DNA from 2 places in the Paenibacillus sp. XP01 genome. Region 1 is predicted to be linked to the other one. Evidence: predicted binding sites of a transcription regulator. Region 1 holds the regulator's gene; the other holds the start of a gene.
What was found. The regulator Rex, encoded in region 1, represses fermentation and respiration genes when NADH is low (regulators of the CRP and FNR family bind a similar motif). The targets are predictions, from matches to a motif close to TTGTGAAATATTTCACAA.
Positions count from the first base shown of each region.

Region 2: a site for Rex is predicted at 2,525-2,542, ahead of adhE (bifunctional acetaldehyde-CoA/alcohol dehydrogenase). Genes of this name have one in related genera too.

Region 1 is NZ_CP139481.1:4,476,054-4,480,486, forward strand. Features, by position in the region: gene SNR34_RS20035 (cell wall elongation regulator TseB-like domain-containing protein) at 83-619, opposite strand; gene SNR34_RS20040 (amidohydrolase) at 663-1,967, opposite strand; gene SNR34_RS20045 (redox-sensing transcriptional repressor Rex) at 1,954-2,661, opposite strand; gene dinG (ATP-dependent DNA helicase DinG) at 2,828-4,433, opposite strand, start outside.
Region 2 is NZ_CP139481.1:4,651,395-4,655,827, forward strand. Features, by position in the region: gene adhE (bifunctional acetaldehyde-CoA/alcohol dehydrogenase) at 1-2,446, opposite strand, end outside; gene SNR34_RS20945 (Crp/Fnr family transcriptional regulator) at 2,861-3,577, shown strand; gene SNR34_RS20950 (hypothetical protein) at 3,639-4,349, opposite strand.

The DNA.
Region 1 (4,433 bases):
TACTTAAATCCAAAATTTTCATCAAAGTACGGCAAACAACCGATCAGCAACATTCGCTGTCGGTTGTTTGGTCGTAAGCATGTCAGCTGTTCGGAATCGTATATACCAGATCCACTTGCTCCCCATTGCTAAAACGATAGAAACGATAATAACTGTGTGTATCATCATGATAATAAACTTGCCATACATAAATGCCGTTCACGACGCCAGGCAGGATTCGCTTGATTTCGCCATTCGGGACTTCGGAAGCGAATCTTTGGCGAATTTGAGCTTCGGACATTCCGTTCTGCAGCAGCTCGCTATGCACTGCACCCGCCCCGGACAACGGTTTCCCCGTCTCGTCGAACTTGACCCACACAATGACGTCCTGGTTATCCTTATTGGTGCCGCTCAGCGTCCAATAGATGCTGTCTTCGCCTTCTTTCTGTCCCCATACGAATTTTTGAAAATTATCGTAGGACGTCAGCTCCAGCTGCTGCTGGGCGGCCTGCAGGGCGAGCGCCTCCTGATTGCGCTGGTCCTTGGTCACATAGACGTAATAGCGCTGCAATACAATCAACGCCACGATCAGGATCAGCAGCGATATCCATATCCACTTTTTCTTTTTCTTTTTCTTCAAAAGCCGAACTCCCTTTCCCTGATGAGGCTGCGCCCATGAGAAATTAACGGGCGAGCAGGCCCTCAAACGCCGATTGAGCTTCACGCAAAATGCGTTCCTCGTCCATCGTCAGGCACTCGCCATGTTTCACCACTTGTTTGCCATCTACCCACACATGCTCCACGTCTTTGGCCGACGCCGAATAAATGGCATGGGAAATCAGATCGGTATGCGGGTACAGATGAGGCTGGTCTATGTTGACCCCGATGAAATCCGCCTTCATTCCCGCTTCAAGCAGGCCGGTATTGTCGAGGAAAATCGAGCGTGCTCCGTATGCCGTTCCAAGCAGAAGCGCTTCGCCGGCCGGAACCGCAGTCGGATCACCGGACACGCCTTTATGAATCAATGCGGCCAGACGCATCTCTTCAAACATGTCCAAATTGTTATTGCTCGCCGGTCCGTCTGTTCCCAAAGAAACGGTCACGCCCGCTTTCAGCAGCTCAGGAACTCGCGCAATGCCGGAAGCCAGCTTCAGATTGCTGCCCGGATTATGAGATACTGCAACGTTATGGCGAGCCAAAATCTCGATTTCCTCATCGTTTAAATGCACAGCATGAGCCACGAGGGAAGGCCGCGAGAAAAAGCCAAGCTTCTCCAAGTACGCTACAGGACGCAGACCGTAATCGGTCACGTTCTGTTCCACTTCGCGCAGCGTTTCGGACATATGGGTATGAAGCGGCAAATTCAGATCATGGGCAACCTGCACAAACTTTTCTATGTAATCCGGAGGGCACGTATAAGGCGCATGCGGAGACATTACAGCAGTAATCCGTCCATTTGCCTTCCCGTTCCAGTCGCGGGCAAACGCAGCCGCTTCGCCGAGCTTGTGCTTCTGTTCCTCTTCGGAGCAAAGACCGATGACGCCGCGAGCGAGCGCTGCACGAATGCCGGATTGCTCCACGACTTTGGCAACCTGATCCATGTGATCATACATGTCCAGAAAAGCCGTCGTTCCTCCTTTGAGCATCTCAAGCACCGACAAGGACGCCCCCCAATAAACGTCCTCAGACGTCATTTTCGCCTCCATCGGCCACATTTTCTCCTGCAGCCATACCTGCAGCGCCAGATCATCCCCGTGGCCTCTCAGCAGCGACATGGCGGCATGTCCGTGCGTATTGATCAAACCTGGCAGAAAGAGCAATCCTTTTCCGTCCACTTTCGGCAGGCTTTCATCTTCTGCCGGCAAGGATTCGCCGATATACTGAATTTTGTCGTCTTCCACCACCATGTATCCTTGAACCACGTTCCATTCCAAACCTTTGTTTACGGCGAATTTGCCGTTGTGTATAACCCATTTATTTGTCGTCATCCTGCTCGTCGTCCTTTCCATTTTCCAAATAATACGCAAGGCTTAGCAAATCCGTCGTAAAGTCCGCATTATGAATACGAACATGCGGCGGGGTTTTCAAGATGGTTGGCGCAAAATTCAGGATGGCTTCGATCCCGGATTCGATCAACCGGTCGGCCACATTCTGCGCTTCGGTATCGGGGACGGTGATGATGCCGATGCGAATATTAAGGTTTCTGACCGATTCCGTCAGCTCATTCATCGCTTGCACTTTCAAGCTGTTGATTTGGGTGCCGATCTTGGGTTCATATGCATCGAAAACAGCCACGATTTTCATGTTGTCCTTCAAGTAAGCATTATAGTTGGACAAGGCATGACCCAGGTTACCGGCTCCTACCAACGCAACATTGATTTGCTGGTCGATCTTCAGGATATGGCGGATTTTCTCAATGAGATACGATACGTCATACCCGATGCCCTTGCGGCCAAAATCGCCGAAATAGGCCAAATCCTTGCGGATCTGGGCCGGATTGAGGTCCAGGCGCTGTCCCAGCTCCTGCGAAGAAACCGTCGTTACCTCACGTTGGTGCAATTCACTCAAATAACGCAGATATACCGGCAACCGCCTCACGACGGCTTCCGAAATTTTATCTGATTTCATGTTTTTTTTGCTCCTCCTTGCCAAAGCGCGATAAATAGATGAAAAGGGAGGCATCCCGCCGTGTACTCTAATTCGAATCATTTTAGAGGAAGGATGCCGCCTTATATTTGATGTACTTCTTTAACGTATCAACCCGAAGCCATGTAATCTCAACAAGTGTACCGCCTTTTGCAGGCGTTTCGCAACATTGCCGAAAAATGTTCTGTCGTTTCTACCTGAATTAGGTTTGTTCAACGTCTTGTTCGAGCCATTCGCTGATGCGCGGAACCATTTGCTCGGTCAGCATGTGTTCCATTTTTGGCCCAGGCAAGGAATATAAAAAGTATTTTCCGTAATATGATTCGATCACCCGCGTATCGTATACGATAACAACGCCGCGATCCTTGGCTGTGCGAACCAGCCTTCCGAATCCTTGCTTGAAACGAATGACCGCCTGAGGCACAGACAGCTTCATGAACGGGTTTTTTTTCTGCTGCTGCAATAATTCACTTTTGGCTTCCAGGAGCGGATGATTCGGCGGCTGGAACGGTAACCTGACAATAGCCAGACATGTCAATGCATCCCCAGGTATGTCCACGCCTTCCCAAAAACTGCTCGTCCCGAGAAGCACCGTCGCTTTGGCGTCTTGGAACCTGCGGGTGAGCTTGGACCGGCTGCCGCTGTCCACGCCCTGACCGAGCAAGGAAATTTCGTTTCCGGACAATGCTTCCTTAAGCGGGTCATACACTTGGCGCAGCATGCGATAAGACGTAAACAGCACCATCATGCGCCCGCGCGTAGCGATGGCCGTCTCGGCCAACGATCGTACCAGCATGTCCACGAAATGCGCGTCCCCGATCGACCCTTTCACGCTCGGAAAATCGCGCGGTATCACCAGCAGCGCCTGATCGCGGTAGCGGAACGGAGACGGCAGCATCGCCGTGAGCAAACGATCATGCTCCGCGGCTTCCTGCAGGCCAAGCTGGTCAATCATGAATTGAAACGACTTATCCACGGACAGTGTGGCAGACGTAAGCACGACGCTTCTTTTTTTATCGAAAAACATTTCCTTCAGCTGCGCGCTCACGTCCACGGGAACGGCATACAATTGCAGCGATTTGCTGCGGAACTGGCCGCTTGCTTCCATCCAATACACCGTGGCAGCATCGTCCATTCGCATGAAGAAGCGCAGGTTTTCGCGCAGCGTGGAAAGGTCTTTGAACAAGCCCGTAATGTCCGTGATCAAGCTGTCCGACTGATAGTCGTCCTGATCCTCTTTCAGCTCGAGCATCAGCTTGTCTCCCTTGCGAATGAGATCGCCAAGCGTGACGTAAAGCTGATTCTCCTCGTTCTGCAATTCCTCCCACTTGGCCGGCTTCTGCGTGCTCTTCAAACGCAGGGAAAATTGTCCCGTCTCTCCCGGAGAAGCGTCGGTCCGTTCCGGCAGCAGGTTAAACAGCGCCTCGCTGAGCCGATCCCATATTTCTTTGGCTTCCAGTGCAATCGGGAACATCTGGTCAATGGCCGATCCCCATTCGACGGAACGTTCATGTCCCGACAGCTGAGAACGCAGCAGCGGAAGCTGTCCGTTGCGGCTGTCTTTGAACAAACGCGTTAACGTATGCACCAATGTGAAATATTTCATATGAAGTCCAAGATGTTTTCCTGCTACATCTTCCAAGTGATGGGCCTCGTCGATGACAAGGCTCTCGTAGGACGGCAGCAGCTGATGGCTGGCCTTTACGTCGGTAAACAGCTTCGAATGGTTCGTGATGACGATGTCCGATAAGCCTGCTTCATGCTTGGCCCGGTGATAATAACATTTGCGGAACCAAGGACAGGAGCGT
Region 2 (4,433 bases), 180 kb from region 1:
CCTCGATGCCCAGCGTTTTGTTCAGCTTGCGGATGGCGTTGATCAGGCTGTTGACGCCTTCTTCAGTCGTGCGGGCCGGCAGCCCGAGGATGCGGGCAATCTCGGCATAACGCTCATCGGCAACGAAATGCGAATATTTCGGGAACGAAGCGAATTTGCTCGGTTTTTTCGCATTGTAGCGAATGACGTGCGGCATCAGGATCGCATTGGTGCGTCCATGCGCGGTGTGGTACTGACCGCCCCATTTATGCGCAAGGCTGTGGTTGATGCCCAAGAACGCATTCGCGAAAGCCATGCCTGCGATCGTCGATGCATTATGCATTTTTTCGCGGGCGAGTTTGTCGCCTTGCAAAGCCGATTGCTCCAGGTATTGGAACACCAGTTGGATCGCTTTGATCGCCAAACCGTCCGTATAATCGTTCGCCATGACCGACACATAAGCTTCGATCGCATGGGTCAGAACGTCCATGCCCGTATCCGCCACTGCGGTTCTCGGCAAGCTGTACACAAACTCCGGATCCACGATAGCCACGTCAGGCGTCAATTCGTAATCAGCCAGCGGATATTTCGTATTGCCTTTCTCTTTGTCCGTAATGACCGCGAACGAGGTAACCTCCGATCCTGTACCGGATGTCGTCGGAATGGCTACGAATTTCGCTTTGATGCCCAAGCGCGGATATTTATAGATCCGTTTGCGGATGTCCATAAATTTTTGCTTCAGGTTGTTGAAGTCGGTATCCGGGTATTCGTAGAACAGCCACATCGCTTTCGCGGCATCCATCGGCGAACCGCCGCCGAGGGCGATGATGCAGTCCGGCTGGAAGCGATTCATCATCTCGGTTCCGCGATCAACCGTCGTTGTCGATGGATCGGGTTCGACTTCGGAGAACACTTCGATCGCAACCGGAGTCTGGCGCTGACGCAGGTAATGCTCTACTTTTTCGACATAACCAAGCTTCACCATCACAGGGTCCGTAATGATGGCAACGCGGGTGATGTCCGGCATTTTGGCGAGATATTGCGTTGCGCCTTTTTCGAAATAGACTTTGTTCGGCACTTTGAACCATTGCATATTCACGGTACGGCGAGCCACCCTTTTCACGTTGATTAAGTTGACGGCAGATACGTTCGACGACGTCGAGTTGCGTCCATACGAGCCGCAGCCCAGCGTCAGGGACGGAATGTTCGTATTGTAAATATCGCCGATCGCCCCATGCGTGGATGGCGAGTTGACCAGAATCCGGCCTGTTTGCAAACGATCCGCAAATTTGGTGATGACATCTTCATTGTTCGAATGGATCACCGAGGAGTGGCCCATGCCGCCAAAAGCAACCACTTCCGCTGCGCGCTCAATGCCTTCGGCTGCGTTTTTCACTTTGTAGCAAGCCAGCACCGGGCTCAGTTTTTCGGCCGACAGCGGGTATTTCGTGCCTACGCCTTCGATTTCGGCAACGAGGATTTTGGTGCCTGCCGGAACGTCAATGCCGCACAGTTCGGCGATTTTGGCGGCGGATTGGCCTACGATCGCCGGATTGACCGCACATTTATCGACATTGATCACGCCTGGCGTCAACTTTGCCAGCTCTTCTTTGTTCACAAAGTAACAGCCGCTGGCGATCATTTTCTTTTTCACCTGGTCGAAAATCGCTTCTTCGATGATGACGGCTTGCTCGGATGCGCAGATCATGCCGTTGTCGAACGATTTGGACAGAATCAGGTCGGTCACCGCCTGGTTGATGTCCGCGCTTTTCTCAATGAAGCAAGGAACGTTACCTGGTCCGACACCCAGTGCCGGTTTACCACAGCTGTATGCGGCCCGTACCATGCCTGATCCGCCTGTGGCCAGAATAAGCGCTACGTCAGGGTGATTCATCAGGGCATTGGTCCGATCCATGGAAGGATCGTCGATCCATTGGATGCAATCGGCCGGAGCACCATGCTTCACGGCTGCTTCAAGCAGGATTTTGGCAGCTTCACGGCTGCAGTTTTGTGCGGACGGATGGAATCCAAAGATGATCGGGTTGCGCGTTTTGATGGAGATCAGCGCTTTGAACATCGTGGTGGACGTTGGATTCGTAACCGGTGTGATCCCCATAATGATGCCCACCGGTTCGGCAATTTTCTGGAAGCTGTCGAATTCGTTGTCTTCGATCACGCCTACCGTTTTGTCGTATTTAATGCTGTGATAAATATATTCCGTGGCAAAAATGTTTTTAGTGATTTTATCCTCATACACGCCTCGACCTGTTTCTTCGACGGCCATTTTGGCAAGCATCATGTGTTTGTCGAGTCCTGCGAGTGCCATGGCCTGCACGATTCGGTCGATCTGCTCCTGATCCATGGACATGAACGCTGCGTGTGCCTTGTTTGCTTTGTCAATCAACGTTTGGATATACTGGCCTGCTGTCGGTTCTTTTACTGGGGCGACTTCGTTCTTTACAGCCATCTCCCTCATCCTCCTAAAGGTTCGTATTGTTTGTCTCTCTGCTTACGATCACATCGTACCATGGCGAATTCGGTCGGTATGTGATTTTTTTCACAAAGTATAACAAATTTAATTTATGTTTTGGAGCATCGCTCCACTCCCCTTACAGCTCTTCATATTTAAAATGCTATTCTGTCATCATCATCCTTTCCTTAGAAAAGTGAATTTAATCACAATGTTTGAAATATTGCCATTTTTGCCTCCTTCCCAGCCCCTGCATTAGGTATATACTGAACTTAAAAATTGAACCACCGCAATTTGTACCGTCCCTCACCGGCCGAATTCACCTGATCAGGACGGCGGCTTGCGGCGAACCACGGCAGCTCATTCACCTACATGAAAGAACGCCGGCGGATACAAAGGGGAGATAGACTTATGAGAGAACCATTGAGTGTACTGGAAGAGCGCGGAAATACAAGCTGTTTCTCGGAAGTGAACTTCAACCATCTGCTCGTAACGATGAAAGAACGCACCTATCCCGAAGGTACCCACCTGTATTGGGAAGGCGATGTCTCCGACAAATTGTACTATCTGAAACGGGGACGCGCCCAGATCACCAAATCTACGGATGAAGGCAAAGAGCTTATCATGTATATGTACCAAGCCGGGGATATGATCGGCCAGGCCGATCCGTTCTTTGGTTCCCGTCATTCCTTCTCGGCCGAAGTGCTGGAAGACAGCGAAATCGGCGTCCTGGAGCACAAAGATTTGGAGATGCTAATTTGTCAGCATTGCGATTTTGCAATTGATTTCATGAAATGGATGGGTATCCATCACCGGTTGACCCAAACCAAATTCCGTGACCTCATGTTGTATGGTAAACCGGGTGCCCTATGCTCCACGTTAATCCGTTTGTCCAATTCGTACGGGGAGCCTCACGGCGAACATGTCATCATTCATAAAAAAATTACCCACACCGACCTGTCCAACATGATCGGTGCCACTCGCGAGAGCGTGAACCGCATGCTTAGCGACCTGCGCAAAAAAGACGCCATCGAATATGAAAACGGCATGATCGTCATCAAGGATCTGCAAATGCTGCAAGGCATCTGCCATTGCGAATTGTGCCCACGGGAAATTTGCCGGATCTAACCCCCAAAAAGCCCAATCCTCCCGCTAGGAGAATTGGGCTTCTATCTGCACGGCTTGTCCATCAGGATGCCGTCAATTCCAGTTTAACTGCATCACGCGGATTCAATTTCATGTCCAGGCCGTTGTCCATCAATTCTTTGTCATTGACCATAATCACCCAGCGTTGATTCATGCGCGGGCTAACGTTTTCCACGGACAAGACGTATTTGTTGTTTTCCGACAATCGAACCACGCCGCTGGATTTCAACACATCGCGCACCGTGCATTCCGGCACGTATACGCCTGCATACTGCCGATTGAGCGATGGCAGAATGTTACCGCCGCTCACCTTGAGCAGGGTTGTCTGATAAGCAACCCCCTCATTAGAGCTGTCGGCGGCTTTGACATAGATGACCACTTCGTCCTTGGCATGCAGCTCCATATCCCAATGCTCGGGGTCGACGTCCTCTCCATTCAGTTTTACGGCCCAGCTCAGCGAGGCATCCAGCGATACTTCTCCAACCGATTGGATTCGTTTGCCGTCCGCCGTGAAATCGACAAGTCCGCTGTTCAAAAGCGCTTTTTTAAGCGTCATTCCTTCGCTGAAATCCCTTTTGATCGATTTGGTTGCATCCGGCAGGAACGTGCTGCCATCCACTGCAACCGTAATCGTATTCGCCGAATCGGCGTCTTTGACGACAGGCTGCTCGGAAGGCTGGGGTTCCGTACATCCTGCCAATATGGCCAGTAACAGCAGGCAAAACCCAATTAGTCCCGGGAATTTGTAGTTCATGTAGGTAACACCACCCTGCGTAAAATCATTTGTCTGTTGTCCATAACCATTATTATGGCACAGATTTTAACCGAAAAAAGTGTC